One region of the Agrobacterium sp. 5Ca39 genome, then DNA from elsewhere that is predicted to be linked to it. Evidence: predicted binding sites of a transcription regulator. Region 1 holds the regulator's gene; the other holds the start of a gene.
The links. The regulator HrcA, encoded in region 1, represses chaperone genes, less so after heat shock. The targets are predictions, from matches to a motif close to GTTAGCACTCNCNNNNNGNGAGTGCTAAC.
Positions count from the first base shown of each region.

Region 2: the regulator HrcA is predicted to act here: its motif matches at 7,517-7,545, upstream of groES (co-chaperone GroES).

Region 1 covers NZ_AP026436.1:2,717-17,849, reverse strand. Annotated here, with positions in the region: gene ACZ47E_RS00095 (hybrid sensor histidine kinase/response regulator) at 1-1,913, opposite strand, end outside; gene lspA (signal peptidase II) at 1,969-2,457, opposite strand; gene ACZ47E_RS00085 (TrmH family RNA methyltransferase) at 2,457-3,314, opposite strand; gene ACZ47E_RS00080 (class I SAM-dependent methyltransferase) at 3,311-4,444, opposite strand; gene ACZ47E_RS00075 (LapA family protein) at 4,538-4,879, opposite strand; gene ACZ47E_RS00070 (integration host factor subunit beta) at 4,943-5,245, opposite strand; gene sppA (signal peptide peptidase SppA) at 5,272-6,225, opposite strand; gene lptC (LPS export ABC transporter periplasmic protein LptC) at 6,459-7,124, shown strand; gene ACZ47E_RS00055 (LptA/OstA family protein) at 7,138-7,701, shown strand; gene lptB (LPS export ABC transporter ATP-binding protein) at 7,711-8,520, shown strand; gene rpoN (RNA polymerase factor sigma-54) at 8,674-10,224, shown strand; gene hpf (ribosome hibernation-promoting factor, HPF/YfiA family) at 10,459-11,031, shown strand; gene ptsN (PTS IIA-like nitrogen regulatory protein PtsN) at 11,114-11,575, shown strand; gene grpE (nucleotide exchange factor GrpE) at 11,658-12,293, opposite strand; gene hrcA (heat-inducible transcriptional repressor HrcA) at 12,406-13,497, opposite strand; gene rph (ribonuclease PH) at 13,634-14,350, shown strand; gene rdgB (RdgB/HAM1 family non-canonical purine NTP pyrophosphatase) at 14,368-15,012, shown strand; gene hemW (radical SAM family heme chaperone HemW) at 15,018-15,133, shown strand, end outside.
Region 2 covers NZ_AP026436.1:325,572-340,704, reverse strand. Annotated here, with positions in the region: gene ACZ47E_RS01600 (pseudouridine synthase) at 1-708, opposite strand, end outside; gene ACZ47E_RS01595 (nucleoside deaminase) at 780-1,238, shown strand; gene ACZ47E_RS01590 (hypothetical protein) at 1,289-1,930, opposite strand; gene ileS (isoleucine--tRNA ligase) at 2,073-4,976, opposite strand; gene ACZ47E_RS01580 (bifunctional riboflavin kinase/FAD synthetase) at 5,257-6,237, opposite strand; gene ACZ47E_RS01575 (TIGR01459 family HAD-type hydrolase) at 6,295-7,143, opposite strand; gene groES (co-chaperone GroES) at 7,601-7,897, shown strand; gene groL (chaperonin GroEL) at 7,971-9,605, shown strand; gene ACZ47E_RS01560 (hypothetical protein) at 10,407-10,847, shown strand; gene ACZ47E_RS01555 (DoxX family protein) at 10,995-11,441, shown strand; gene hisG (ATP phosphoribosyltransferase) at 11,504-12,196, opposite strand; gene ACZ47E_RS01545 (ATP phosphoribosyltransferase regulatory subunit) at 12,193-13,317, opposite strand; gene ACZ47E_RS01540 (VOC family protein) at 13,334-13,702, opposite strand; gene hisS (histidine--tRNA ligase) at 13,707-15,133, opposite strand, start outside.

The DNA.
Region 1 (15,133 bases):
AGAACGGCGCGGATGATGCGCTGATTAACAGCATCGTCTTCCGCCACGAGTATCTCGATACCGCTCGCCCCCTCCACCACCCGCGAGGAAAATCCCACATCCGGGTGGTTGTCGTTGATGGCGTCCCGTCGCTCTATGCCGCGCAGACGACCGCACAACACGTCGATCAGGGATTTTTCCCGCAGCGGCCGGATCAACCACGCGTCGAAGGCCACATGCATTGTCGACGGCCGCTCTTCGGGGCTGACGAGCAGCGTGCGGCGGACATTGCCGTCCGGCCAATCCTTCAGTGCATCTTTGAACAACGGCGAAATGCGCCGGTCGACGATGACATCGGTAAGGGGGGCGGTCCCGATGGCGGAACTCTTCCTCAGCTTTTCCAGATCTTCAGGCTGATGGATAAGTGTGCATTGGCCGCCGAAGGCCTCGATCGCCTCCATCGTGACCGCTGCCGCCACGCCCCTTGGTGCGACGAGCAGGACATTTGTATGTCGCAGGCAATGGCGCCGCGCCGGATCCGCCATTTCGGCAGGCGCGCCTCCCGGGCGAAACGCCAGCTTGAAAGTGCTACCCTTGCCCTTGCGGCTGGAAACCGTGAGACGGCCGCCGAATTCCCGCACGATACGGGCGGAGATCGCAAGTCCAAGGCCCGTGCCTGCGCTTCGCTGCGACAACGGGCCAGCCTGTTCGAATTCCCCAAAAATACGGGCCTGTTCCGCCCGGCTCATGCCCGGGCCGGTGTCTTCGACGGCGATGTACAATTCGTCACCGATCATGCGCGCCCGGATGACGACGCCGCCTTCGCGCGTGAATTTGACGGCATTGCCGAGGAGATTGAAGAGGACCTGACGCAGCCTCGCCGGATCGAAATCGAGATGATCGGGTACTTCAGGCGCAACGAAGGATGTAATCTCTATACCTTTTTCATGGGCGCGATGGGCGAGCATCTCAACGATGCTCTCAATCAGCCGCCGCAGGTTCTCCGCGCGCGGATTGAGCCTGAAGCGGCCAGCCTCCATGGTCGAATAATCCAGCAGATCCTCGACCAGCTGCACCAGCGACTGGCCGGATTGCCGCATGCCATCGAGATAGTTGCGCTGCTCGTCGCTGAGTTTCGTCTGCGACAGAAGATGGTTCATGCCGAGCATGCCGGAAAGCGGCAGGCGGATTTCATGACTTACCGTGGCAAGCAGCCTCGCCTTTTCCGCCTCGGCCTTTTCGGCGCGCAGGCGGGCATCTTCCCTTTCGGCAAGTGCAAGCCGCTCCTCAGTCACATCTCTGGCGATGCTGCTGATGTGAAGACGGCTGCTTGCCAGATCGCGGGTCACGACATCATGCCAGGAGAAGATGCGCTGACCGAACGGGGTCGCGATCTCCACATCATAAGCGTGGACCTTTTCGCCCGGGCGGAAAGCGATGCCGATTTCCTCGCAGCTCAACCCTTCCGGGGCCGTGCAGCCGGTCATTTCGCGAAACACTCTATTCGCCTCGACAATACGCCGGTTCATGTCGCGGATCACGACTATATCGCCCATGAACTCCTGCATTTCGGCAATCAGAGAGCGGTTTTGCGTCTGGCGCAGCCGGAGATCTGCTTCTGCAGCCAGGGCATCGGGCCGATGCAAAGACTCATCAAAGAGCGCATGGAAAAGGACACCGACGAGCACTGCGCCGAAGAAGATCGCCATCGCAACAGTGACAGCATAAGGCACTGCAAGCGCGATAAGGGCAGCGGAAAAAGCCCCGACCGATAACGACACGGCGACATAGAGCGCAATCGACCCGGTACCGGTCGCATGTTCTTCATCTGCAGGGCGTGCCGTCGTATCGAGACGATCCGCAGGCTGCACCGCCGTGGCAGCCAGGCCAAGGCCATCCGAGACTTTTTGCCGAAGTTTTGCCAGTTCGCTCATAGGCAACCGCTACCACGGCAGCGGTTTTGATATGTTTGGCCGAAACGGTAAAATTTTACTTTTTTGCCGCCCGGGCGTGCAAAAACTCGTCGAGAATGACGCAGCCTGCACCGATGGTTATGAAACTGTCAGCAAGGTTGAAAACAGCGAAGGACCATGTCTGGGTGTGGAACAGGATATAGTCGATGACGTGCCCGTAAAAGAAGCGGTCGAGAAGATTACCCGCTGCTCCGGCGATGATGAAGGCAAAACCGAGATGGGCGAAGGTGCGATCGTCAGCCGTCTTGCGCCATAGCCACAGAACGAAGACAACGATGACGAGCCGCATGCTGACGATGAACCACCCGTGCATGTCTTCGAGCATGGAAAAGGCGACACCAAGATTGTAGGTGCGGTAAAGCGCCAGAAACGGCGCGACAGGCACCATCTCCTGCAGCGGCAGATAGGCTTCGACCAGCTGCTTGACGATTTGATCCAGCACCAGCGCGGCGACGATCAGGGCAAAGGCCGGGCCGAATTTCGAGAACAATGCCGCCTTGGCCATTACGTCACCGGTGCGAGTTCGAGGAGATGTCGCCGTGCTTCGAACAGCATGACGGCGGTTGCGATGGCGAGATTAAGGCTGTCTGCGCGACCCTGCTGGGGAATGCGCGCCAGCTGGTCGGCCTTGCCGGCAAGCTCCGGCGGAAGGCCGGATTGTTCATTGCCCATCAGGATCACGACCGGCTTGCTGGCATAATCGATCTTTCGATAATCCACAGAACCGGCAAGATGGGTGGCGACGACGCTGACATGTGCCGATTTTTTCCAGGACAGGAATTCCTCGACCGAGGCGCGCGCAACGGGCGTGGCGAAGACCGAACCCATGGTGGCGCGTACCGTTTCCAGCGAAAATGGGTCCGTGCAATCCCCGACCAGAATGACCCCCGAGGCACCAGCCGCGTCCGCTGTGCGGATGATGGTGCCGAGATTGCCGGGATCACGAACCCGGTCGAGTGCGATATAGGTCTCGCCCTTTTCCGGCCGGATATCCTTCAGCGGCTTCCATTTCTGCTCGAAAATGCCGACGACCATTTGCGGATTGTCGCGGCGGGTGATCGAGGCGATGACCTTTTCGCTGACTTCGAGCACCAGCCCGCCGGATGCGACCGTCTTCACCGCCGCCTGCTCCACCAGCGGCTTGCCCTTGGCGGCCTTGGCGTAAACCAGCGTCTTTATCGTCCAGCCGAGTTCGAGGGCATCGATGACCAGCTTCAGGCCTTCCGCCATGAAAGTGCCGGTCTCCTCCCTGCCCTTTTTCTGGGTGAGCGCCTTAATGTCCTTGATGATGGGATTGGCGAGGCTGGTCACTTCCTTGACCTGACCAACCCGGCGCGTTGTATTTTCGCGCATATCCTTCATTTCGGCTCCCAGCGGCTGAACAGCGATGTGGAAAGCACGCGGCCCGGCGTCTTGCCGTCCAGCCCGGCTTCACGGATGACAAGTTCGCCGGACGTGACGACGCCACCGGCGCCGCGCATGGTTTCACGCATCAGCTCATGCATTGAATAGAAGCTCGCCCTGATCGAATAGGCTGTCAGCACCAGGCCGAGCGCCTTGGGCGACAGGATTTCCCGGCAGATGTCCAGCATCAGAGGCAGATGGTCGAACAATTGCCAGACCTCGCCGTGGGTCCCGCGGCCGAACTTCGGCGGGTCGGTGAGGATGATATCGTAGCTGTTGCCGCGGCGTTCCTCACGCTGGATGAACTTCATGGCGTCTTCGCAGATCCAGCGGATCGGCGCGTGCTCGAGCCGGGCAAGGGCCTGATTTTCCTTGGCCCAGCCGATCGCCTTTTTGGAGGCATCGACGTGGGTGACTTCAGCGCCCGCAGCCGCCGCAACCAGCGAGGCGACGCCTGTATAACCGAACAGATTGAGCACCTTCAGCGGCCGGTCAGCCGTCTCGATGGAATGTTTCAGCCACTCCCAATGAACGATCTGCTCGGGAAAGACGCCAACATGCCGGAAAGCCGTGAAGCGACCGAGAAAATCGACGCCCAAGAGCGACAGGGGCCAGGTTTCTCCGAGCGCTTCCCTGGGAAACCGCCAGCGGCCCATGCCGTCCTCGTCCGTATCGCCGGTAAAGACGGCATCGGCATTCTGCCATACGCGGTCGGGGATCGAAGGTCTCCAGAGCGCCTGCGCCTCGGGACGGACGATGCGATAGTCGCCATATTGCTCGAGCTTCAGGCCGTTGCCGCTATCGATGAGGTGAAAATCACCGGCGCCGCTCGATTCCAGAATGACGGGAACCTGTTCCGCAGGCAGTGCGCCGGTGCGCTGCATCAGTGCGCGCGCAGGAACCTGTTCGATGGCGGCGGCGACAACGGTTTTTTCCTTCGGTGCGGCCTTCTGCACGCTGCGCACCGCATCCGGCTCGCGCTTTTTCGGCGCGGCATCCGCGCGGCGCGCCGGCTTTGCGGCATGAACCTGTTTTTTCTCGTTTCCGGCTCGCGCGCGATTGCCCGGCCGGCTGTCTTTTTTCTTCAATGGAAATCTTTCCGCTTTTGCCCGCGTCTTATCGCGCCAGCAAATAACATTCCGTAGGCCGCTCGACTAGAGCCGGGACCAATGCTGGCGCCATCACTTTGCCGGGAGTTGTCCCGCCTGTGGAAGCTGGCCGGCCGCGGCAGCCTTTTGACGGTTGGCCTCGTCGTGCCAGCGAACGGCTTCCTTCGCCTCGATACGGGCGCGTTTGCGATGTTTGCCCTGAGCGAACCAGGTGGCCGCAGACCCCAGCAGTACACCAAAAATGACCGCCAGAAACAGGAAAACGAAAAATGGCGCGGTGAAGGACAGAACGCCGTCTTCCGGTCGGAAGGGGTTGAGCGCCAACGTCACGGACTGACGATTGGCGACACACAGGATGACGAGGATGATCGCCAGCGGAAGCAGGATGATGAGGTTGATGATTTTTTTTGACATCCGAAAATACTCCATCGCCGCGAGGAAGGCCGGCTCCGTTTCAGTCGCCGGCGTCAAGAACGATCAATCGTCCTCTTCGTCACCCATTCCGGGGTTCAGGCGTTCACGCAGTTCCTTACCCGTCTTGAAGAAGGGCACCCATTTTTCCTCGACGAAAACCGACTCACCCGTGCGCGGGTTCCGGCCCGAGCGCGACGGACGGTTTTTCACCGAAAACGCGCCAAAACCGCGGAGCTCAACACGATTTCCTGCCGCCAGAGCGTCGGTGATTTCATCCAGCACCGCATTGACGATGTTTTCCACGTCACGGTGATAAAGGTGCGGGTTACGCGCAGCAACGATCTGCACCAGTTCAGATTTGATCACGGTTGCCCCCTGAAAGAATTGGATTTTTAACGCGGCTCAACCTGCCAAACGGAAACAAGACCGTCAAGAAACAACTTGTCCGTACCGAGCTGGCCAGGCCCTGCGAAGGGAATTAAATCGTCATATCCCAGAAACTTCGCTATTTGCGCAACACTGAAAAGCGCGAAAGGCGAATTGGAGGACGGCGCACGCCATTCGACAATCGGCAAATCCTTTGCCACACCGCGGGTTTCGAAATAGGTGCGAATTTCCTTTTCGCCGCCGAGCGTGTCGACCAGCCTGTTGGCAAGAGCCTGACGGCCGGTATAGATCGATCCATCAGCCAGTTTCAGCACATCCTCGCGTGGCAGTTTGCGGCGATCTGCCACAAGGTCCACAAACCAGCCATAGCTGTCCATCACCATGGCGCGGATCATCGTCTTTGCTTCTTCCGGCGCCTCGTGGAACGGTGAAGGCTCCGCCTTCATCGGCGACGACTTGATTTCCTGCAACGAGACGCCGAGCTTGTCCATCAACTGGCCAAGTTGGGGATATTGGAAGATCACGCCGATCGAACCGGTGATCGAGGTTTCGCCGGCAACGATGACATCGCCCGCCGATGCGATCATGTAACCTGCGGAAGCAGCGAGCGTGCGCACATCCGAAACGACCGGCTTCTTTTCTGCGACCCCTCGAATGGCCTTAAAGATGCGCTCACCGCCATAGGTGGTGCCGCCTGGCGAAGAAATCGACACGATCAGTCCTTTGACATTGTCGCTCTTGGCGATCCTGTCGAGCCGCTCGAGAAGTTCGGTATTGTCGGTGATCAGGCCAGAGACCTCGACGCGGGCAATATGGGGCTTCGCACTCTGCTGCGGTCCATCCCAGAAAAAACGGTAGAGGCCGAAGAAACCGGCAACGAGCAGAAGAACGGCGGCAATCCGCCAGAAAGTCAGCTTGCGGCGCAACCGCCTGCGATCCGCTATCGCCATATTGTCCATAAAAACCTCTGTCATCCGCTCTTGCGCTTCAGGCCACATGGTTCTTCTAACGCGAAGCCGCAAGGAAACAATAAGGAAACCAGAATTACGATAAAATTCGCATTTCCCTTGCACCTTTCCAGACAAAAACCATATTGGCAGGACAAAGCACTCGTGCCAAAGACATTTAGATAGAGACACAAGCTTCAATTGTGCGCCTGAAAGGCGCCGAGAAGCATTCCGGACCCGCTCTTATGCTCGAAAGACTCCGCGAACCCGCGCCAGCATTTCCGCTGCCCAATGACCAGAACGGCGCTTACGGGCGTGCGCTCCGGCATTCAGCGCGTGTGAAACGGCTGAAAATCATTCTGCCGCTCGGGGCGGCAATCGTTTCGCTTGCCTTCATCGCTGTCTCGGTTATCCGAACCTGGGCGCCTGAAGAAGTCTCCCTCGAAAGCGCGAGGATAGAAGACGGCAAGATCGTGATGGAAAAACCTGCCGTTGCGGGCCGCAACGAGAAGGGAATCGATTACTCCATGAACGCCGACCGCGCGTTGCAGGACATTGCCAACCCCAATCTGATGACGCTCGAAAAGGTTCTGGCGGCGGTTCCGGTAAACGACAGTGTCGCGCAGGTGATCGCCCAGGAAGGCATTTTCGACCGCGCCACGAACAAACTAAAGATGACCGCCCCTTTTGACATCAATCTCAGCAATGGCATACAAGCGAAATTCCAGTCTGCGGAAGTCGATCTGAAGGCCGGGAAAATGAGCAGCCAGCAGCCGGTTTCAATCAAAACAAACGACGGCTCGATTGTTGCGCAATCGATTGACATCGCCGATAATGGCAAGACAATTACATTTTCGGGGCAGGTACGGGCACGTATCGCTGCATCCAATATCAAAAATGAAGGCAAGTGAGAGCCCGGTCCAGATGATGCAAATTTCCCGTCCCGTTTTCCTTGGCAAATCCGCAGGCTTAACAGCCGCAGGTCTTGTTTTTTCGTGTCTTGCAACTGTGGCTTTCGCCCAGAACACCACCAGCAACATGCAGGGTGTCAAGCTTTCCGGCGATCAGCCGATTGCGATTGAAAGTGACCAGCTCGAGATTCGCGATCAGGAGCGCAAGGCATATTTTACCGGCAACGTGAAGGTTGTGCAGGGAACGACCACCCTGCAGGCCGGCAAGATGACGGTGAATTACAAGGGCGAGGGTTCCTCGCTCACCAGTGGCGACGCCAACATCGAAAAAATCTTCGTGGACAATAATGTCTATCTGACGTCCGAGACCCAGAAGGCGACGGCCGATCACGGCGAATTCGACATGGCGGCGCAGACCTTCATTCTGACGGGCAAGCAGGTCGTGCTGTCCGAAGGCACCAATGTCTTCACCGGCTGCAAGCTCACTGTTCTGATGAATACGGGACAGGCCAAGCTCGAAAGCTGCGGCGGTCCTGTCCGGATCATGCTCGATCCGAAATCGCAGAAGAAACAGTAGTCTTTCCTCGTGAAGATACCCTCGATCTCAAAAATATTCGGCGGCGGGCGCCACCGATCCGCGGACGCCGCCTCACCGGCGGACAAGACCCCCTATCAGGGCACGCTGATCGCGCATGGTTTGACCAAGACCTATAATACGCGTCGCGTGGTCAACGGTGTTTCGCTGGTCGTTCGTCGCGGCGAGGCCGTGGGCCTGCTCGGGCCGAACGGCGCCGGCAAAACCACCTGTTTTTATATGATCACGGGCCTGGTTCCGGTCGATACCGGCAAGATCGCCATCAACGGCAATGATGTGACCACCATGCCGATGTATCGGCGCGCCCGTCTCGGCGTCGGTTACCTGCCGCAGGAAGCCTCGATCTTCCGCGGGTTGACCGTGGAGGAGAACATCCGCGCCGTACTGGAAGTGCACGAGCCGGACGCAGCCAAGCGCAACCGCAAGCTCGATGAGCTGCTGGAAGAATTCCATATCGCCCAACTGCGCAAGTCGCCCGCCGTGGCGCTTTCGGGTGGCGAGCGCCGCCGTCTGGAAATCGCACGCGCGCTTGCGACAGATCCGACCTTCATGCTGCTCGACGAGCCCTTCGCAGGCGTCGATCCGATTTCGGTCAGCGACATCCAGAATCTGGTAAGGCATCTGACAGCGCGCGGCATCGGCGTTCTCGTCACTGATCATAATGTCCGAGAAACGCTTGGCCTCATCGACCGCGCTTACATCATCCATGCAGGCGAGGTGCTGACGCATGGACGTCCCGACGATATCGTCAACAATCCGGATGTGCGTCGCCTCTATCTCGGCAATAATTTCAGCCTGTAAGCTGTAGGGCGCGAAAGATTTTTCATCGCGCCCTGCCCTGACGCTTGACCAAACAAAATAAAAAAGCAATTTTTGGGCCAAGTTCTGTCGTCTCGGTAAAATTTCTGGAAAATCTGGCGACGGAGAAGCTGTAAAGGGAGTTTCGCGTTCGCCATGGCATTGTCTGCCAGCCTTTTGCTGCGTCAAAACCAGTCTCTCGTGATGACACCGCAACTGATGCAGTCCATCCAGCTGCTTCAGATGACGCATTTTGAGTTGACGCAGTTTATCGCGCAGGAGGTGGAACGTAATCCGCTGCTGGAAATTGCGGCAAACGATGGCGATTTGAGCAATGACATGCCGGCGGAAGCCGACAATTTCGGCGACAGCGATGGTGACGGCGCGGGAAAATCCCCCAGCGTGACCGCGGATAGTGAAGACTGGTACGGGGATCGCGCCGCCAATCTTGGCGAGCAACTCGACACGAGCTTCGAAAACGTCTTTCCCGACGATGGCGAGCCGAGAAAGGCCGATGCGCCCGAACTGGCGAGCCAGTGGAAATCGATGCCGGGGCAGGAATCCGGCGAAAGTTACGATCTCGATGACTTCGTCGCTGCAAAACAGAGCCTGGGCGACCATCTCAGTCAGCAATTGCCGCTCTCCATCTCTTCCCCCGAAGACAGGATGATCGCCGATGTGCTTATCGGCCAACTCGATGAGACCGGCTATATCGCCGCAGACGCTGTCGACGAGGTCGCCGAGCGGCTGGGAGCGGCTCCTTCGACTGTCGAGCGGGTCTTGAAGACACTCCAGGGCTTCGATCCTCCCGGCGTATTTTCACGTTCACTGAGCGAGTGTCTGGCGATCCAGCTCGCGCAGAAGGACCGGCTCGACCCGGCCATGCGGGCTTTCATCGACAATCTCGAGCTTCTGGCGAAGCGGGATTTCGCCTCCTTAAAGAAACTCTGTGGGGTCGATGAGGAAGACCTGCTCGACATGCTGGCGGAAATCCGCACGCTCAATCCACGCCCCGGTGCAGGCTACGATTCAGCGGTTTCGGAGACCATCGTTCCCGACATCATCGTTCGTCCCTCCTCTTCCGGCGGCTGGCTGGTGGAAATCAATCCCGAGACCCTGCCACGCGTGCTCATCAACCAGAGCTATTTCGCCGAAGTCTCGAAACACAAGGCTCGCGCAGGAGAGGACCAGGACTTTCTGGCTGAATGCATGCAGACCGCCCATTGGCTGACCCGCAGCCTCGACCAGCGCGCCCGGACGATCATGAAGGTTGCGACGGAGATCGTGCGTCAGCAGGATGCCTTTCTCCTCAATGGCGTGGATCACCTGCGGCCGCTGAACCTGAAGACGGTTGCGGACGCCATCAAGATGCACGAATCCACCGTCAGCCGCGTGACATCAAAGAAATACATGCTGACGCCACGCGGGCTGTTCGAGCTCAAATATTTCTTCAGCGTATCGATCAGCGCTGTGGAAGGCGGTGACAGCCATTCAGCGGAAGCAGTTCGTCACCGCATCAAGGCCATGATTGCGCAGGAAGCGGCTGATGCGGTGCTTTCCGACGACGATATCGTAGACAATCTAAAGAAGAACGGTATCGATCTCGCCCGCCGCACCGTCGCCAAATATCGGGAGGCGATGAACATCCCCTCCTCCGTGCAGAGACGCCGGGAAAAGAAGGCTCTTGCCAGGTTGTCCGCCTTCTGAGCGATGAACCCGATCACGTTTATGGCGGTTTTTTGCCGCACCATTGACTCTTGTCGCGGCAAGGGCTAGAAGCCCGCCGCACACGTAAGCAAGGTCATTTGTAACGGATTCATCTCCACCGTCCATGGGCGTAAAATTCGAATGAGGGCTTTTTAAGGTCTTCGAAACGCTTGGATGCGCGCGCGGCTTGACGTAAGCTGGTACTCGCAAATCACTACAAAAAGGAAAATTTCCATGAGTGTGCGTGTATCTGGTAAACATATGGAGATCGGTGAATCTTTCCGTCAGCGGATTGAGGACAATATAGGTCTGGCGGTTACCAAATACTTCGATGGGGGGTATTCAGGCCAAGTGACCGTAGAGAAGTCCGGATCGCGTTTTGCGGCCGATTGCAAGCTGCATCTCGATACGGGCGTTGTATTGCATGCGGCGGGTCAGGCGAATGATCCGCAAGCGAGCTTCGATGCCGCCGCCGAGCGGATCGAAAAGCGCCTGCGTCGCTACAAACGCAAGCTCAAGGACCATCACAATGGTGCGAACGGCGTGTCGCAGGAAATCGCCTATACGGTGATGGATGCTATTCCCGATGAGGACCACGAGGTCCCCGAAGATTACGCACCCACCATTGTGGCCGAGAGTTCGAAACAGATTAAGACCATGTCTGTTGCCAGTGCCGTAATGGCGCTCGACATGACCGACGAACCGGTTCTGCTGTTCCGCAGCCCGGGCAAGGAATATCTCAACATCGTCTACCGGCGTCACGACGGCAATATCGGCTGGATCGACGCGGAAACGATCAAGAGCTGAACAGTCTGACAAGACGTGGAAGGCAGGACGCGAAAGTGCATCTGCCTTCCGCCTCGTCTCGATGGCATGAAGGAAAAAGAGAATGGCGTTGGCAGATTTGCTGCAACAAGATGCGATTATTCCCGCCCTCAAGGTGAATTCCAAAAAGCAGCTGCTTCAGGAGCTGGCCGCAAAGGCAGCCAGAATTACCGGAGTCTCGGAACGGGAAGTGTTCGACGTCATCCTCCAGCGTGAAAAGCTCGGCTCCACCGGTGTGGGCCACGGCATTGCCATTCCCCATGGCAAGCTCAACAGCATCCAGCAGATCACCGGTGTTTTCGCACGTCTTGAAACGCCGGTCGATTTCGAAGCGCTGGACGACCAGCCTGTTGATCTGGTTTTCCTGCTGCTGGCGCCAGAAGGTGCCGGCGCCGACCATCTGAAGGCACTTTCACGCATTGCGCGTGCCCTGCGCGACCCTGAACTGGTGGCCAAGCTGCGTGCTACAGATTCCGATACGGCGATCTACGCCTTCCTTAATCAGGAACAGGCAACGGCTGCCTGACGACAGGCCTTCTTTTCCCAGTGAATGGCAATAAAAAACGCGCCCTGAAGGCGCGTTTTTCGTTACGTCGGCACAGATGGCCTCATGCGTCTTTTTCGTTCACGGATGCGGTGCCCGGTTCGGCCGAGGCAGCGGTTTCCGCCTTCGGGCCGCCCTTGGAGACACCGACCATGGCGGGGCGCAGAACGCGGTCGCCAATGGTGAAACCGGCCTGAATTACCTGCAATACGGTATTGTTGGGAACCGTCGTGTTGGGAATCTCAAACATGGCCTGGTGGAAATTCGGGTCGAACTTCTGGCCTTCGGCATCGATCTTCTTCACGCCATGGCGTTCCAGCGTCGACAGCATCGAGCGCTCGGTCATTTCGACACCTTCGATCAAACCATTCAGACCGGCTTCGCCATTGGTCTTGAGCTCAGCAGGAATGGCCTCGAGAGCGCGGCGAAGATTGTCTGAAACCGCCAGCATGTCGCGGGCAAAAGCAGCCATGGAATAGGTCTTGGCATCCTTTACGTCGCGTTCCGTGCGACGACGAAGATTATCCATTTCCGCGGCAAGGCGCAGGAACTTGTCGCGCAGGTCGGCATTTTCCGCCTTGAGCGCTTCGACCGGATCGGGCTCCGCCGTTTCAGCCTGTTCTTCGCCTGCCTGAACAGGTTCGACAAACTCTTCCGCGACGTCCGCGTCAGGTCCGGGCTTTTTTGTATCGTCGGTCATGACGTTCTCCAGATTAGACTGTTAGTGGTTGCGCCCGATATCGAGCTTTGGCGGGCAAAAATCAAGGCTTGCGGCGAAAAGCTTGCCGCATTCTCGTTCCTTGCCGGCTTGTCTATCTCTGTTTGCGGGAAAGGCGGGCCATGATCTGCGCGGTGTAATCCACCATAGGCACGATACGGGCATAATTCAGCCTGGTGGGCCCGATGACGCCGACCGCACCAACGACACGATTGTCCTCGTCACGATATGGCGCGACGATGAGCGAGGAACCCGACAGCGAAAAGAGCTTGTTTTCCGAACCGATAAAAATCCTCACTCCCGACCCACTTTCCGCGAGGTTGAGGATTTCAATGAGGTTTTCCTTACGCTCCAGATCGTCAAAGAGCAGGCGAACACGATCGATGTCTTCCTCGCCGGCCAGTCCCTCCAGCAGGTTGGACCGTCCGCGAACGATGAGACGACCAAGCTTGCCGTCCTCGCTATCGCCCGCCCAGACAGCCAGACCGCGTTCGATGAGATCCTGTGCCAGCGTGCCGAGTTCGGATTGCAGCTCCGCCTGCTGTTTCTGGAACTGGCCGCGCAATTCCTGCAGCGTCTGGCCGGACAGATGGGCATTGATGAAATTCGCAGCCTCGGTCAACTGTGACGAAGAAATGCCAGTCGGTAACTCTATGATGCGATTCTCGACCTGATTATGATCACCCACCAGCACGGCGAGCGCCTTGGTGGGTTCGAGCCTGATGAATTCGACATGCTTGAGCACCACATCGTTCTTGGCCGTCAGCACCAGGCCTGCGCCCCGCGACATCCCGGACAACATGCGGCTCGCCTCCGTCAGCAGCCCTTCCAGCGATTGCTCGTGACCGGCGACCGGCCCGATCTGACGATCGATGCTTGCGCGTTCCTCCGCGGGCAGATCGCCTACCTGCATGAAGGCATCAACGAAAAAGCGCAACCCAGTCTGGGTGGGAAGGCGCCCAGCGCTGATGTGAGGGGAATAGATGAGGCCCAGTTCCTCCAGATCGCTCATGACGTTCCGGACGGAGGCCGGTGAAAGCGACATCGGCAGCAGCCGCGACAGGCTGCGTGAGCCCAACGGTTCGCCGGTATCGAGATAACCTTCGACGATGCGCCGGAAAATTTCCCGCGACCGTTCATCGAGAAGCGATGCCTGATCTTTTGAAAGCGGTGCAGAAAAGCCCATTCGTCCGTTCTTTGTCGTCCATATCCTGTCTGCCATCAATATAATGCGTCGCGCGGCCGCGGCAAAATGGAAATTGGCTTTGCAAAAGCCAGGACCTCGCCTTAGAAGGCAGGGACCAACATGGAGAGTGGATCATATGCGGCCTTCAGGCAGAAAAACCGACCAGATGCGCAAGGTTTCCTTCGAGCGCAATTTCTCGAAACATGCCGAAGGCTCCTGTCTCGTGAAATTCGGCGACACGCATGTGCTCGTCACCGCAAGCCTCGAAGAAAAGACGCCGCCGTGGCTGCGCAACAGCGGCAAGGGCTGGGTTACCGCAGAATATGGCATGCTGCCGCGCTCCACCCATGAACGCATGAAGCGCGAAGCTGCTTCCGGCAAGCAGGGCGGCCGTACGCAGGAAATCCAGCGCCTCATCGGCCGCTCGCTGCGCGCCGTCGTTGACCTGCAGGCGCTCGGCGAACGCCAGATCAGCATCGATTGCGACGTCATCCAGGCCGATGGCGGTACCCGCACCGCCTCCATTACCGGCGCGTGGATCGCGCTGCACGATTGCTTGAAGTGGATGGAAACCCGCAACATGATCAAGGTCGAGAAAGTCCTGAAGGATCATATCGCGGCGATCTCCTGCGGTATATTCGCCAACCAGCCGGTTATCGATCTCGACTATCTCGAAGATTCCTCCGCCGAGACCGATGCGAATTTCGTCATCACCGGCTCGGGCGGCATCGTCGAGGTTCAGGGTACTGCTGAAGGCGCGCCCTTCTCCGAAGAAGAATTCCTGACGCTGCTCGGCCTGGCCAAAGCCGGCTGCAGCGAATTGGTCGCCCTTCAGAAACAGGCCATCGCCTGAGCCGACAGGAAAGCGTGATGCGCAAGCTCGATACCAGAACCATCGTCGTCGCCAGCCACAACAAAGGCAAGATTGCCGAAATTGCCGATCTCATCGGCCCTTTCGGCTTTTCCGCCAAGTCGGCGGCTGAGCTCAACTTCGAAGAGCCGGACGAGACAGGTACGACCTTCGAAGAAAATGCCGCCATCAAGGCGCTTGCCTCAGCGAAGGCATCCGGTCTTCCGGCTTTGTCCGACGATTCCGGTCTGGTTATCGACGCGCTTGACGGTGCGCCCGGTGTCTACACCGCCAATTGGGCGGAGACGGCCGACGGCACACGCGACTTCGCCATGGCGATGCGGAAAGTTGAAGATGCGCTGGCCGAGCACGGCGCATCGAAACCGGAAGATCGCACGGCCCGCTTTGTCAGCGTGCTGTGCCTGGCCTGGCCCGACGGTCATGTCGAGTATTTCCGTGGCGAAGTGGAAGGCACTGTCGTCTGGCCACCGCGCGGAACGAGCGGATTTGGCTATGATCCGATCTTCAAACCCGAGGGTTACGACACCACATTCGGTGAGATGACCGCGGACGAAAAACACGGCTGGAAACATGGCGACAGCTTTGCGCTATCGCACCGTGCCCGTGCGTTTAAAAAATTCGTAGAAACCTGCCTGGAGGCATGAACCCGATGGTCGGGGAGCACCAACTTTCTGCCCCCGGCGCATCGCTTCTGCCGGATACGGGCGATCCCGGTTTCGGGATTTATCTGCATTGGCCCTTCTGCGCGGCCAAATGCCCCTATTG
Region 2 (15,133 bases), 320 kb from region 1:
CTTGCCTTCGCGCAGGCCCATGCTGATCCAGACGTTGTGGCCCTGGGTACGGTCAAGCGTGGCGTCGATCGCGCCGTAGAGCACGCCATCGACGGCGATGCCTTCCTTCAGCTTGTCGAGCGCCGCCTGATCCACCTCACCATGGGCGCGCACGCGGTAACGGCGCAGCCAGCCGGTGGTCGGCAATTCCAGAACGCGGGAAAGACCGCCATCATTGGTAAGCAGCAGCAAGCCTTCGGTATTGATATCGAGGCGGCCGATGGAGAGGACGCGCGGCAGGTCGCTCGGCAGATTGTCGAAAACGGTCGGGCGGCCTTCCGGGTCGGAATTGGTGGTCACCAGACCGGCGGGCTTGTGATAAAGCCACAGCCGCGTGCGCTCGGCGCCGCGAATCGGCATGCCATCCACTTCGATCTTGTCCGACAGCGTGGCGTTGACGACAGGCGTATCCAGCTTGACGCCGTTCAGCGACACGCGGCCCTCCATGATCATGCGCTCGACATCGCGGCGCGAAGCCACGCCGGCGCGCGCCATGATCTTGGAAATGCGCTCGGGCTTCGAGGCGCCAACGGTTTCCGGCACCGGGGCGGCCTTTGCCTCGGCAGGTTTCTTTTCGCGCTCGGCTGCAGGTTTGCCGGGGCCTTTCGGCTTCCTGTCTCGGCTAAATGTCTTGCCGCCGTCACGCTTCGGCTTGTCTTTAAAAGTCATTTGCTGTTTGCCTGTTGTTTGGGCTGTCCTATCAGGTCCAAGCACAAGGGTTAAGAGGAAATTGAAACGCAATGGCCGAAAGGACGCATTTCATGGAGCTGGCGCTTTGGGAAGCCCGTGCCGCCGGCGAGCGGCAGGAGGTTCCAATCGGCGCCGTACTGGTACTGGACGGTCGCGTCATCGCCCGTTCCGGCAACCGCACCCGTGAATTGAACGATGTGACGGCGCATGCTGAAATCGCCGTGATCCGTATGGCCTGCGAGGCGCTGGGACAGGAACGCCTGCCCGGTGCCGATCTCTATGTGACACTGGAGCCTTGCACCATGTGCGCGGCGGCAATTTCATTTGCCCGTATCCGTCGGCTCTATTATGGCGCGCAAGACCCGAAGGGCGGTGCAGTGGAGAGTGGCGTGCGGTTCTTCAGCCAGCCGACATGCCATCATGCGCCGGATGTTTATTCGGGACTGGCGGAGAGTGAAAGTGCTGACATCCTGCGGCAATTTTTCCGCGGGAAACGTCTCGACGACTGAGCGACTCGCGGGAGGCGTAAGCCTTCCCGCCAGCCATCAACCATTCGCCATTACTGGAAGGGGTTCCACCAGCTCTTGCCGGTGCCGGCCATTGCCGCTTCTTTCTTGCGGCGCTTTTCCTTTTTCTGCTCCGGCTCGCCGAGATCGGTCAGCTGATCCTGCGGAACGCTGCGATATTCGGCCGGCGGATCGGTGAGGAACTTGCGCTGGGCGTTGACCACAGAGCCGCCCTGTGCTTCGGCCTTGGCCTTGCGGAAGGCTTCCCACTTCTGGCTTTCGGTCATCTGACCGGCGGTGCCGTTGCCGGCGAGCAGCGGCGAACGATAATGCGGGTTGTTCTTGTTGGCATCCGCCTCATCGCGCAGGCGTTCGCGGGTTTCTTCCGGCGATTCGACCCATTGCGGGTTGTTTTCGCGGCTCGCCATGTTCTGCTGCGGCTGAGCCAGCTGCTCGGCACGGGCCTGGGCGGGAACGACGAGGCCCGGGCGAGGACCATATTTCAGGTTGCGCTTGGTCTGGTCGCCGGTGATCGAGGTTGCGTTGCCGAGATCGTCGACAAGCTGTTCGGCTGCCGTCTTGCCCGTACCGTAGGTCGGGCTCGTGCACGCGCCGAGCAGCACGCCTATCGTCGTGACGCCAACCACCGTGCGAAACATGCCCAAACCCTGCGCATTACCCTGCATCGTCTTCATTGAAACCCTTCCAGCCGTCCGTCCCACTTCGCCAGACATCGTCTTTCGGCAGGCGGCAGCCCGCATTGCCCTGTAAATCCGGCCATTTTCAGGCAGGTGTACCGGATGAAGAGGCAAAGCGCAATTCATCCGGCCATTTTCATTATGCCAGGGCCGCAAGCTCGCGCAGGGCGGCCGCATCGCGCGCCGAGACATCGGGATAATCCGGATCGGAGCCGACATCGGTGGTGATGCGCCACGAACGCGCGCATTTTTCACCTTCCGCGAGCTTCTGCTCGACCACGACCTTCGGAACTTCCGGCAGGCGGAAACCGTCGGCAGGGCCTTCGTCACCCACAACCGTGATGGCCGAGGTGATGCAGATTTCGGCGAAGTCCTGATCCTTCAGCGCGGCCAGAAGATCGGCGTCGGCGATGTGGACGACCGGAGCCGCTTCCAGCGAAGAACCGATGCGCTTTTCACGGCGCTCGACTTCAAGCGCGCCCGTCACGACGGTGCGGACCTTGCGGATTTTTTCCCACTTCGCTTCCAGCGCATCATTCTTCCAGTTTGCCGGGATTTCCGGGAACTGGGCGAGATGCACAGACTCCGCATCCGGGTAGCGCGACAGCCACGCTTCTTCCGTGGTGAAGGGCAGCATGGGGGCAAGCCACGTCACCAGGCAATCGAACAACTTGGCGATGACCGACAGGGCCGCGCGGCGCTTCAGCGACGACGGCGCGTCGCAATACAGCGTGTCCTTGCGGACGTCGAAATAGAAGGCCGAAAGCTCGACATTGGCAAAGTCGATCAGCGCACGGGTGATCTTCTTGAACTCGAAGCCGTCATAACCTTCGCGAACAACGCCATCCAGTTCGGACAGGCGATGCAGCACCAGCTTTTCCAGCTCCGGCAGATCGTCATAGGCGATCTCCTCACCCTTGTAATGGGCGAGCGTACCGAGCATCCAGCGGATGGTGTTGCGCAGCTTGCGATAGGCATCGACATTGGTCTGGATGATGGCCTTGCCGAGGCGCTGGTCTTCCCAGTAATCCGTCGTCATCACCCACAGGCGCAGGATATCGGCACCCGACTGGCTCATGACTTCCTGCGGAGCAACCACGTTGCCGAGCGACTTCGACTGTTTGCGCCCCTGCTCGTCCATGGTGAAACCGTGGGTCACAACGGCATTGTAAGGCGCACGGCCGCGCGTCGCGCAGCTTTCGAGCAGCGACGAATGGAACCAGCCGCGATGCTGGTCGGAGCCTTCGAGATAGACATCCGCCGGCCACTTCAAGTCCGGGCGGTCTTCCAGCGTGAAGGTGTGAGTGCAGCCGCTGTCGAACCAGACGTCGAGGATGTCCATGACCTGCTGCCACTTGGCATGGTCGTGGTCATTGCCGAGGAAGCGTTCCTTGGCGCCTTCGGCGAACCAGGCGTCCGCGCCTTCGGCCTCGAAAGCCTCGAGGATGCGGGCGTTGACGGCTTCGTCGATCAGAACTTCACCTTTCTCGTCGGCGAAGACGGCGATCGGCACGCCCCAGCTGCGCTGGCGCGACAGAACCCAGTCCGGGCGGCCTTCGATCATGGCGCGCAGGCGGTTCTGGCCGGAAGCCGGCACGAAGCGGGTCTGGTCGATGGCGGAAAGCGAACGCGAGCGCAGCGTCGTTCCGTCGCCCAGTTCCTTGTCCATATAGACGAACCATTGCGGCGTGTTGCGGAAGATGACAGGCTTCTTGGAGCGCCAGCTATGCGGATAGCTGTGCTTCAGACGGCCGCGGGCGAACAGGTTGTTTTCCGCGATCAGCGCCTTGATGACGCGGTCATTGGCGTCACCCTTCTTGCCGTTATCGTCCATGACACGGGCGGCACCGCCTTCGGCCGACGGGCCGAAACCGGGGGCGTCTTCGGTGTAGAAACCGTCATCGCCGACCGTGAACGGGATCTTGGAGGAGATGCCGCGCGCTTCCAGATCGCGCGCCTGCGCCATCCACGCGTCAAAGTCCTCGCGGCCATGGCCGGGGGCTGTGTGCACGAAGCCGGTACCTGCATCGTCGGTGACGTGATCGCCATCGAGAACCGGAACAGGGAAGGTGTAACCCAGCGATGCCAGCGGGTGGGCGCAGGTAACAGCGGCGAGCTCCTCCGCCTTCACATCGCGCAGGCGTGTGAATTCGAGCTTCGCCTTGGCAAAGCATTCGGCTGCCAGCTTGTCTGCGAAGACGAGCTTTTCGCCCGGCTGCGGCCCGAAATCATTGGCCGCCGCCGTGACCTCATAAAGGCCATAGGCGATGCGCGACGAAAACGAGATGGCACGGTTGCCGGGGATCGTCCAAGGCGTGGTCGTCCAGATGACGATGGAAGCGCCATCAAGCTCCGCAGAGCCTTCAACGACCGGGAACTTCACCCAGATCGTGTCGCTCTCGACGTCATGATATTCGACTTCCGCTTCCGCCAGCGCCGTGCGCTCCACGACCGACCACATGATCGGCTTGGAACCGCGGTAGAGCTGGCCGCTCTTGGCGATCTTCAAAAGTTCGCCGGCGATGCGGGCTTCCGCGTGGAAATTCATCGTCGTGTAGGGGTTTTCGAAGTCACCCTCGATGCCGAGGCGCTTGAACTCCTCCGACTGGACCTTGATCCAGCCGGCCGCGAACTCACGGCACTCCTTGCGGAATTCGTTGACCGGAACCTCGTCCTTGTTCTTGCCCTTGGCGCGGTAGGCTTCCTCGATCTTCCATTCGATCGGCAGGCCGTGGCAATCCCAGCCGGGCACGTAATTGGCGTCGTAACCGCGCATCTGAAACGAGCGGGTGATGACGTCTTTCAGGATCTTGTTCAGCGCATGGCCGATATGGATATTGCCGTTGGCATAGGGCGGGCCGTCATGCAGCACGAATTTCTCGCGGCCGGCGGCCGAGGCGCGCAGCTTCTTGTAGAGACCCATTTCCTGCCAGCGCTTCACCGTTTCCGGTTCTTTCTGCGGCAGGCCGGCGCGCATCGGAAAATCCGTCTGCGGAAGATAGAGGGTGGTGGAGTAGTCCAGTTTTTCTGCGGTGTCGCTCATGATCATACCGTTGTTGCGCGCCGTGCGGGCCGCGCCATATCAATTGCAAAGAGGGCAAATTCGGAAAGCGCCACGTCCGTCTGTCACAGAAGCGCCAAAATCCCGGACCTTCCGGCTCTCTCAGAGCGGGCGGAAGGCCGGGCCAATAATTCGGCCAATCTGAACTGCAAATTTCAACCGGTATTGGGACATGGCCGGTTGTTTATGCGGTTTTCCGGTAAAAAGGAAGAGAAAAGCGACGGCAAGGGGCGGGCGAATAAGGACATGCCCCACAGCCTGCTCAAAACGCGATCTTCGCATCCACTTCGCTCAGCGGCTGCACACCCGACAGCATCGCCCTCGCCTCTTCTTCATCCCGCTTGATCTGCGCCACGAGCGGATCGAGACCATCGAATTTCAACTCATCGCGCAGATGCCCGAAGAAAGAGACCGAACAGACCTCGCCATAAAGATCACCGGAGAAATCGAAGACGAATGTCTCGAGCAGCGCTGCGCCGTTGTCCGTGACGGTCGGGCGATAGCCGAAGCTCGCCACGCCGTCGCGGATCGAGCCATCGGGTCGGCGGAAGCGGACGGCATATATGCCGGCCTTCAGTTCCGTTTCCGGCGCCAGCGCCATGTTGGCGGTGGGGTAACCCAGCGTGCGGCCAAGCTTCTGGCCGCCGATGACTTCGCTTTCCACCGTGAAACGGTAACCAAGCAGCCCTGCGGCGCCCGCCACATCACCCTCGCACAGAAGCGAGCGTATCCGGCTGGAAGAGACGACATCCGCGCCCTCGTCGCGGAAAGCGTCCACTAGCGTCACATCGAAGCCATGGCGTTTTCCGGCTTCCATCAGGAATGCCGGCCCACCTTCCCGGCCCTTGCCGAAATGGAAATCGAAACCGGTGACGACGGCGCTCGCATGCAGCCAGTCAATCAGGATGGACTGGACGAACTCTTCCGCCGAGCGCTGCGAAAACTCGCGGTCAAACGGATATTCGATGACCGAGCGGAAACCGATCGCCTCAAGAATGCGCGCCTTCAATGGCGCAGGCGTGAGGCGAAAGACCGGAGTATCGGGCCTGAACACGGAACGGGGATGCGGCTCGAAGGTCAGCACCAGCGCGGGGACGCCGCGGGCTTCCGCCAGTTCCAGCGCGCGATCCAGCACGGCCCGGTGGCCGCGATGCACGCCATCGAAATTGCCTATGGCGACGACGCCGCCACGAAGAGCTTCGGGCAGCGGCTCTTTTTTTTCATTGCGGTGAAAGACGGTCATGACAGTCGATCCATTCCAGCGCCAGCTATTCCCGAGGCGAGACGTAGAAATGCGTCCTCAGGCAAGTCGGGGCATCCACCAGCCGGGTGAAGCGCCCTGCCCCTTGAGATAGGCATTGAGAAGCGCCTCGTCCGTCTGGCCGTTCAGCGTATATTCGGCGACGTGAATGCCGCCGCTGATATAAAGAAGGTTGAGACCGCTCGCAATCGCGCCCTTCACATCCGTCGGCATGCCGTCACCGATGGCGAGAACGCGATCCTTGGCGAAGGCGCCGCGCACTTCCTTGGCCGCTGCAAGGCAGGCCTCATAGATCGGCGCATGCGGCTTTCCGGCGATGCGAACCTCGCCGCCAAGCTGTTCGTAATAGGCGGCCATGGCGCCGGCGCAGGGAATGATGCGCTCGCCGCGCTCCACCACCAGATCCGGGTTGGCGCAGATCATCGGCACGTTGCGGGCAATAAAGCCCTTAAGCATTTCGGTATAGTCCTCCGGCGTCTCCGTCTCGTCGTCGAAGAAGCCGGTGCAGACCACGGAGTCCGCGTCGGCCTCGCCAACCACCTCGACATCGAGACCCTCCAACAGCGGCATATCCCGCTGCGGTCCCAGCAGGAAGACTTTTCTGGGGCCTTCCGCGATCAGGCCACGCGTTACATCGCCCGAGGTGACGATGCGGTCATAGGCCTCGTCGGGCACGCCGAGCACACGCAGCTGGGCGATGACGCCGGGCGCGGGACGCGGTGAATTGGTGATGAGAACCACGGTCTTGCCGGCCTCGCGCGCGCTTCTCAGGGCAATGGCCGCGTCCGGAAAGGCGCTGACGCCATTGTGCAGCACGCCCCAGACATCCGACAGGATAACGTCGAACCCATCAGTGATTTCGCCGAGAGTTTGAATGCGGTGGGCCATGAGATGCTTTCCGGATGCGAGAAGAGTGTGTGCGTCACATCGCAAAGCGGGACGCCGATGGCAAGGAAAAAAGCGCCGCCGGTCCGGGCTTCGGACTGAACGGAATGGCTCGTCACACTCGACATCATCCTCAGGCTTGTACCGCGCGTCCAAACCCGTCACGAAAATCAATGCGTTGTCAGATCATATTCCCGGGACAAGCCTGAGGAAGACAGCGGCGCGCTTTTCGAGCCTTCCAGCCTCCCGATGTGAAGCTTCATAGCATCGCGCAGACATAGAAATTCCTGTCATGGAACGCTGGTAACCATAAGCCATGAAATTTTTCAGACAGGGCGTTCTTGACTCCGGAAGAAGCCCTCCTTATCTCGGTTTCGCTGGCACTCGATAAACGAGAGTGCTAACACCCATCAGGCGAGTTCCAAAAGCTCGCGCAGTCATTTGATCGAGGGATTAGACAATGACAAGCACCAATTTCCGCCCGCTTCACGATCGCGTCGTTGTTCGTCGCGTTGAGTCCGAAGAAAAGACCAAGGGCGGCATCATCATTCCCGACACCGCCAAGGAAAAGCCGCAGGAAGGCGAAATCGTCGCCGTCGGTTCCGGCGCACGTGACGAAGCCGGCAAGGTCGTCGCTCTCGACGTCAAGGTTGGCGATCGCGTTCTGTTCGGCAAGTGGTCGGGCACCGAAGTCAAGCTCAACGGCGAAGACCTTCTGATCATGAAGGAAGCCGACATCATGGGCATCATCGGCTGATTTCGGCCACCCCATCCTTCCTTAAATTTCAAGCCGGACCCGGTCCGGCCATTCGAAACCAGGAGTTTTGAAAATGGCAGCCAAAGAAGTAAAATTCGGCCGCACAGCACGCGAAAAGATGCTCAAGGGTGTCGACGTTCTTGCTGATGCAGTGAAGGTAACCCTCGGCCCGAAGGGTCGTAACGTCGTTATCGACAAGTCCTTCGGCGCTCCGCGCATCACCAAGGACGGCGTTTCGGTCGCCAAGGAAATCGAACTGGAAGACAAGTTCGAGAACATGGGCGCACAGCTCGTTCGCGAAGTTGCCTCCAAGACCAACGACATCGCCGGTGACGGCACCACCACCGCGACCGTTCTGGCCCAGGCCATCGTTCGCGAAGGTTCCAAGGCAGTCGCTGCCGGCATGAACCCGATGGACCTGAAGCGCGGTATCGATCTGGCCGTTGCTGAAGTCGTCAAGGACCTTCAGGCCAAGGCCAAGAAGATCAACACCTCTGAAGAAGTTGCGCAGGTCGGCACGATCTCCGCAAACGGCGAACGTCAGATCGGTCTCGACATTGCTGAAGCAATGCAGAAGGTCGGCAACGAAGGCGTCATCACCGTTGAAGAAGCCAAGACCGCTGAAACCGAACTCGAAGTCGTCGAAGGCATGCAGTTCGACCGCGGCTACCTGTCGCCCTACTTCGTGACCAACCCGGAAAAGATGGTGGCTGACCTCGAAGACGCCTACATCCTCCTGCACGAAAAGAAGCTCTCGAACCTCCAGGCCATGCTGCCGGTTCTCGAAGCTGTCGTTCAGACCGGCAAGCCGCTCGTCATCATCGCTGAAGACGTCGAAGGCGAAGCTCTTGCAACGCTCGTCGTCAACAAGCTGCGTGGCGGCCTCAAGATCGCTGCCGTCAAGGCTCCTGGCTTCGGCGACCGCCGCAAGGCCATGCTGGAAGACATCGCCATCCTGACCGGCGGCACCGTCATTTCCGAAGACCTCGGCATCAAGCTCGAAAACGTTACGCTCGACATGCTCGGCAAGTCGAAGAAGGTTTCGATCTCCAAGGAAAACACCACGATCGTTGACGGCGCCGGCCAGAAGTCCGACATCGAAGGTCGTGTTGCCCAGATCAAGGCCCAGATCGAAGAAACCACCTCCGACTACGACCGCGAAAAGCTGCAGGAACGCCTTGCCAAGCTCGCTGGCGGCGTTGCCGTTATCCGCGTTGGCGGTTCGACGGAAGTCGAAGTGAAGGAAAAGAAGGACCGCATCGACGACGCTCTCAACGCGACGCGCGCTGCTGTTCAGGAAGGCATCGTGCCTGGTGGTGGCGTGGCTCTGCTGCGTTCGTCCACGAAGATCGCCGTCAAGGGCGAAAACGACGACCAGGAAGCTGGTATCAACATCATCCGCCGCGCCCTGCAGGCTCTGGTTCGCCAGATTGCAGACAACGCTGGTGACGAAGCTTCGATCGTTGTTGGCAAGATCCTCGAGAAGAACGAAGACAACTACGGCTACAACGCCCAGACCGGCGAATATGGCGACCTGATCCAGCTCGGCATCGTCGACCCGGTCAAGGTTGTCCGCACGGCTCTGCAGAACGCAGCTTCGGTTGCTTCGCTGCTGATCACCACCGAAGCCATGATCGCCGAGCTTCCGAAGAAGGACGCTCCGATGCCGGCAATGCCGGGCGGCGGCATGGGCGGCATGGACTTCTAATCAGTTCTGTCAGCGGAATAATGAAAGGGCGGTCTTCGGATCGCCCTTTTTCGTTGGCCGCCCATGCCCCTTGAGTGGTCCGGCGTCGCCAACGCGCCGGACGGGCGGCATGGACTTCTAACCAGTTCTGCCATCGGAATAATAAATGGGCGGTCTTCGGATCGCCCTTTTTCTTTGGCCGCCCATGCCCCTTGAGTGGTCCGGCGTCGCCAGCGCGCCGGACGGGGCGGCATGGACTTCTAATCAGTCCTGTCATCGGGATAATGAACGGCACTTGTCGGATCGGCCTTATCCCCTGACCGAAGAGAAAGGACCGCAGTCTGTGAACCTCGACGCCAGACTGAGCAGAAAGTCGACACTTCCCAGAGAGATGCCTCGTAAAATCAACCGGTTGCACAATTTCGAAGGCCCACGCGGAAGGGCTCAAATATTGTCCCGTTTTGGAACAGCGCCGCATTTATCCCGCCGTTTTTTTGCGGCTCATGGAATATTGCGGTGGCGCTGCTGCGAATCATCATCACCACGGGACCCGATATCGGCGCCAAGTGACCTGTAAGTACGCTATTTAGTTGTGGCTTTTCACAAGTCTCGCGGTTTTGAAGAAGAAATACATGTTATTTTTATATTTCTCACTGACTGGTTGTTGTAGGTAGAAGAAAATAAACTATAAGCAGCCCCCGTAAGGGTGCCGCGACGGGACGCAAGCATTGAAGGGGTTTCGATGCCTGGCAGATACGTCCGACTGCGGATGGCGGTGGAAGTTCGACCCGGCGATAACGCTTCAAAAGCGGCGCCGGCGCGATGTTCATACGGGGGCGCGAATTGTTCGAAATATCAAGACGCAACGATGCTTTGCCCGCGGCGGCTCCCACCACACCGGATCCACGGACTTTGGCGCGTTTCTTCATTTCGGAAGAATGGAGCAGTGAGCTTTCGAGCGGTGTCATCCGGCTCGGCGAACAAGCATCTTTCATGCATGGGGTGCCGCCGGGTGAATGCGGCCTGCTCAGCCTCGTCCGCTGTTACGACCGCGCTGACCACGCCCGGGTGCTGGAACTATTCGAACAGGCTTCTTCCGCCCCCTCGCGTTTCTGCTTTTCAACCGGCATCTCGATGTTGCCGGCCCTGCGGCAACCGGTCATCTGCATGGGTGAATCCTTCAATTTTGAAGATGGCCAGCCCGGTCGTATCACGGGACTGTTCCTGTTTCCCCGTTTCGAAGACATGCGCTTCGCCGCCTGATATCCTGTTTCCGGTTTCACCATCGTTCACAAAATAAAGACAATTCGTCTTCTGTTGTTCATCTTTATGGGCGAATGATTTTCAGTCATTGATATCTCCAGACATTGCCCCAACCGGCGAAACGCCGATCATTTACCGGAGATTTCCATGTCCAGCAGCCAGAACGTTCTCGTTCTTATTGCCCGCATTCTGCTTTCCTTCATCTTTATCTATGCCGGCTTCGGCAAGCTGACCGATCCGGCCGGTACGGCCGGCATGATCGCCGGTGCCGGCATGCCTGCCGCAACCGCGCTTGCATATCTCGCAGGCCTCTTCGAACTCGTGACCGGCCTTGCCATTCTCGTCGGTTTCCAGACGAAAATCGCCGCCTGGGCGCTTGCCGTCTTCTGCGTCTTCACCGGCCTCGTTTTCCACAGCGGCACCGTTGCCGTTCCCGGCTGGCCTGACCCGGCGCTTGGCTGGATCAATGCGCTGAACGGCATCATGCTGATGAAAAACATCACCCTGGCCGGCGCTTACATCCTGCTCGCCGCCTTCGGTCCCGGCGCTTATTCCGTCGATGCAAAGCGCGGCGTCGCTCTGGCTCACGCTTAATTCAGGCGTCCCGCCAACGAAAAAGCCGCTGGAGCGATCCAGCGGCTTTTGTGTTTTGATGCTCAGACCGCCGCCCTGATGCGCGACGCGATCTCCTCAATCCTTCCATCGCCGTCATGTTCCGGTTTGCGGGCGCGGACAAAGCAGGCTTCCGAACGCACGATGATACCGTCGGAGAGAATTTTCAGATGGTTGGCTTTCAGCGTCGAACCCGTGGAGGTGATATCAACGATGATATCCGCCTGCCCCGCCGCCGGCGCGCCTTCGGTGGCACCGAGGCTTTCGACGATGCGGTAAAGCTGGATGCCGTGCTGGCGTGAAAAGAACTGCTGCGTCAGCCGCCAGTATTTGGTGGCGATGGCGAGCCTTCGACCATGGCGGGCGCGGAACTCCGAAGCGACATCACCCAGATCTGCCATGCTGTCCACATCCAGCCAGATTTCCGGCACGGCGACCACGACGTCGGCATGCCCAAAACCGAGACGGGCGCAGAATTCCACCTGCGCATCGGCATTGGTCAGCCCTTCACGCACAAGGTCCTCCCCGGTCACGCCGAAATCCACCGTGCCGGCGCCGATCTCGCGGGCGATTTCTGACGCCGACAGATAGGCGATCTCGATATCGTCGCGCCCTTCGACGCGGCCGCGATAGGAACGATCATTGCCGACGGCAGCGACTTTCAGCCCGGCGCGTTCCAGAACGGCGGAGGAGTCTTCCTTCATCCGGCCCTTGGAGGGCAATGCGATGGTGATCATGGCTTACTCCCGCGCACCGTTTCGATGCGATCCAGCCAGAGCGAGAAGCCCACGGCCGGTATTTTTTCCTGTGCGCCGAGCAGCGTCAGCAGCCGGTCGAAACGGCCGCCACCGGCGAGAACACTATCTCCACCCGCTTCCACCACCTCGAAAACAAGGCCGGTATAATAGTCGAGCGGACGACCGAACGCCGCGCCATAGGTGACGGTTTCGAGGTCAACGCCCGCGTTAGAAAGAGCTGCGACACGTTTGTCGAAAGCGGAAAGCGCTCCGTCCAGTTTCAGCTTCGCCTTCGCAGCAAAATCGGCCAGAACCTGCGAGGCCTGCGGCAGAGGCGCCTTCAAAGCGAGGAACTGCTTCAGCAGCGCAAAACTGTCATCCGGTAGACGTGTGGCCGCAAGGGCCAGTTTTTCCCTCAGGCGGCGGGCGATTTCCTGTGGTGAACGGCTTGCATTGGTGGAGTAGCCGGTTTCCTGCATCACCGTATCGAGATAATCGACCAGCACCGCCTCATCCCCGGTCGCCAATAGCCCGGCAACGCGGGCGTCCAGCCCGGTCATCGGCTTGGGATGCATGAGGCTTTCCAGCAGCGCGTCAAGCTGCGCCATGTCACCGAAGGCCTGTACCAGCCGCTTCTGCCAGCCGAGCGGCAGACCAAGGGCGGCAACAACCGCCTCGAACACCTGTTGATCGCCCAGGGTGACGGCAAGCGCCCGGCCCGGCAGCAGACGCTGCAGAATCCCGGTGGCATCGATGACGGCACGCGCATCGGCGGCAGCAATATCGGTATCGCCGAGATCCTCGATGCCGGCCTGATAAAATTCGTTCGCACCTTCGCGGCGCTGGCGGAAGACTTCACCGAGATAGGAATAACGTTTGGGTGTGCCGGTCGCCGTCTCGATATGGCGCAGGCAGACGGGAATGGTGAATTCGGGCCGCAGGCACAGGCTCTCACCCGTCTCGCTTTCCGTCATGAAGATACGGCGGCGCAAATCCTCGCCAGCCATATCCAGAAACGGTTCCGCAGGCTGGATGACGGGCGTGTTCACGCGACTCGTGCGGCGCGCGGCGAATTCTTCCAGTAGCTCTCCGGAAAACTCCGGCATGTCGATCAGGGGCATGGAACGGTACTTTTCGTCACGGTTCGAGCGGCTGCATCATTTCGATGCGGTTTCCGAAGGGATCATGGACATAAAACCGGTGATATCCCTCAAGCGGTTCATCCTCAACCACATGGCAGCCCGCTGTTTCAAGTGTTTTTCGCAAGTCTGCCAAGTCATCGACCAGAAACGCCGGATGGGCTTTTTTCGCCGGTCGGAAATCCTGCTCGATGCCCAGGTGCAGTTTTATCGAACCCCGGCTGAACCAACAGCCGCCGCGGGCAACCAGATTGGCCGGTTTTGCCTGTTCCGCAAAGCCGAGCAGGCTCCCGTAAAAAGCCCGCGCCTCTTTTTCACGGCCAGCCGGCATCGCCAGTTGAACATGGTCGAGCGCAAAGATCCCCATGGCTTCAGCGCCCTTCGGCGGCGCGGCGAACGTCCTCTGCCTGATGCTCCAGAATCTCGCGGACCTTTGCCACCAGCTCGGCCTCCGGCACGCTGACCTGGGCCACACGCGCCTCGCGCCAGCTGGCATTGTCCTCGATCTCGCCGGAGAGGCGCTTGCCTTCGATCAGATCCTTGATCTGCACCACGCCTTCGGCGCGCTCGTCACCGCCCTGAATGATGGCAATGGGGGAACCGAGGCGGTCGGCGTATTTCAGCTGGTTGCCGAATTTCTTCCAGTTGCCCTGATACATTTCAGCGCGGATGCCTTCGGCCCGCAGCGCCTGGGTGAAGCGCTGATAACGGCTCATACTCTCCACATCACCATCCATGACGGTGATGAGAACAGGCGCGAGCGGCTTCACCTGACCGAGCTTTCCGAGGTTCTTCAGCGCCGTCATCAGACGCGAAACGCCGATGGAGAAGCCCGTGGCGGGAACCGGCTGGCCCATGAAGCGGGAGACGAGGCCGTCATAACGGCCGCCGCCGCCGACGGAGCCGAACACGACCTTTTCGCCCTTTTCGTTGGTGACGTCGAAGGTGAGCTCGGCCTCATAGACCGGGCCTGTATAATATTCGAGGCCGCGAACGACCGAGGGGTCGATCTTGATGCGATCCGCATCGTAACCGGCACTGGAGACCAGAGCGCCGATGATGTTTAGTTCATCAACGCCCTCCTCGCCTTTCGAGGTGCCCGCGACCAGTTTCGCCAGATCATCGGCGCTCGCCGCATAATCCTTGATGCCGACGAAAAACAGGACCTTTTCGATCTGCTCGTCACCGAGACCGGCACCCTTAGTAAAGTCACCGGACTCGTCCTTGCGGCCGGGGCCGAGCAGCAGCTTCACACCCTCAGGGCCGAACTTGTCGAGCTTATCAATAGCGCGCAGCACGTTCAAACGACGACCGGCATTTTCCTCGCCACCGAGACCGATGGCTTCCATGACGCCATCGAGCACCTTGCGGTTGTTGACTCGGATAACGTAATCTCCGCGCTTGATGCCGAGTGCTTCCAGCGTATCCGCCATCATCATGCACATTTCGGCATCCGCCTGCACGCCGGCAGCACCCACCGTATCGGCATCGAACTGCATGAACTGCCGGAAACGGCCGGGGCCGGGCTTTTCATTGCGGAAGACATAACCGGCGCGATAGGTGCGGTATGGCAGCTGGATTTCGTTGAAGTTTTCAGCCACATGGCGTGCGAGCGGCGCCGTCAGATCGTAGCGCAGGCTCATCCACTGGTCGTCGTCATCCTGCAACGAAAACACGCCCTCGTTCGGACGATCGCTGTCCGGCAGGAACTTGCCGAGCGCATCGGTATATTCGAACTGCGGCGTTTCGATCGGGTCGAAACCGTAAAGCTCATAAACCCTGCGGATCTTGTCGATCA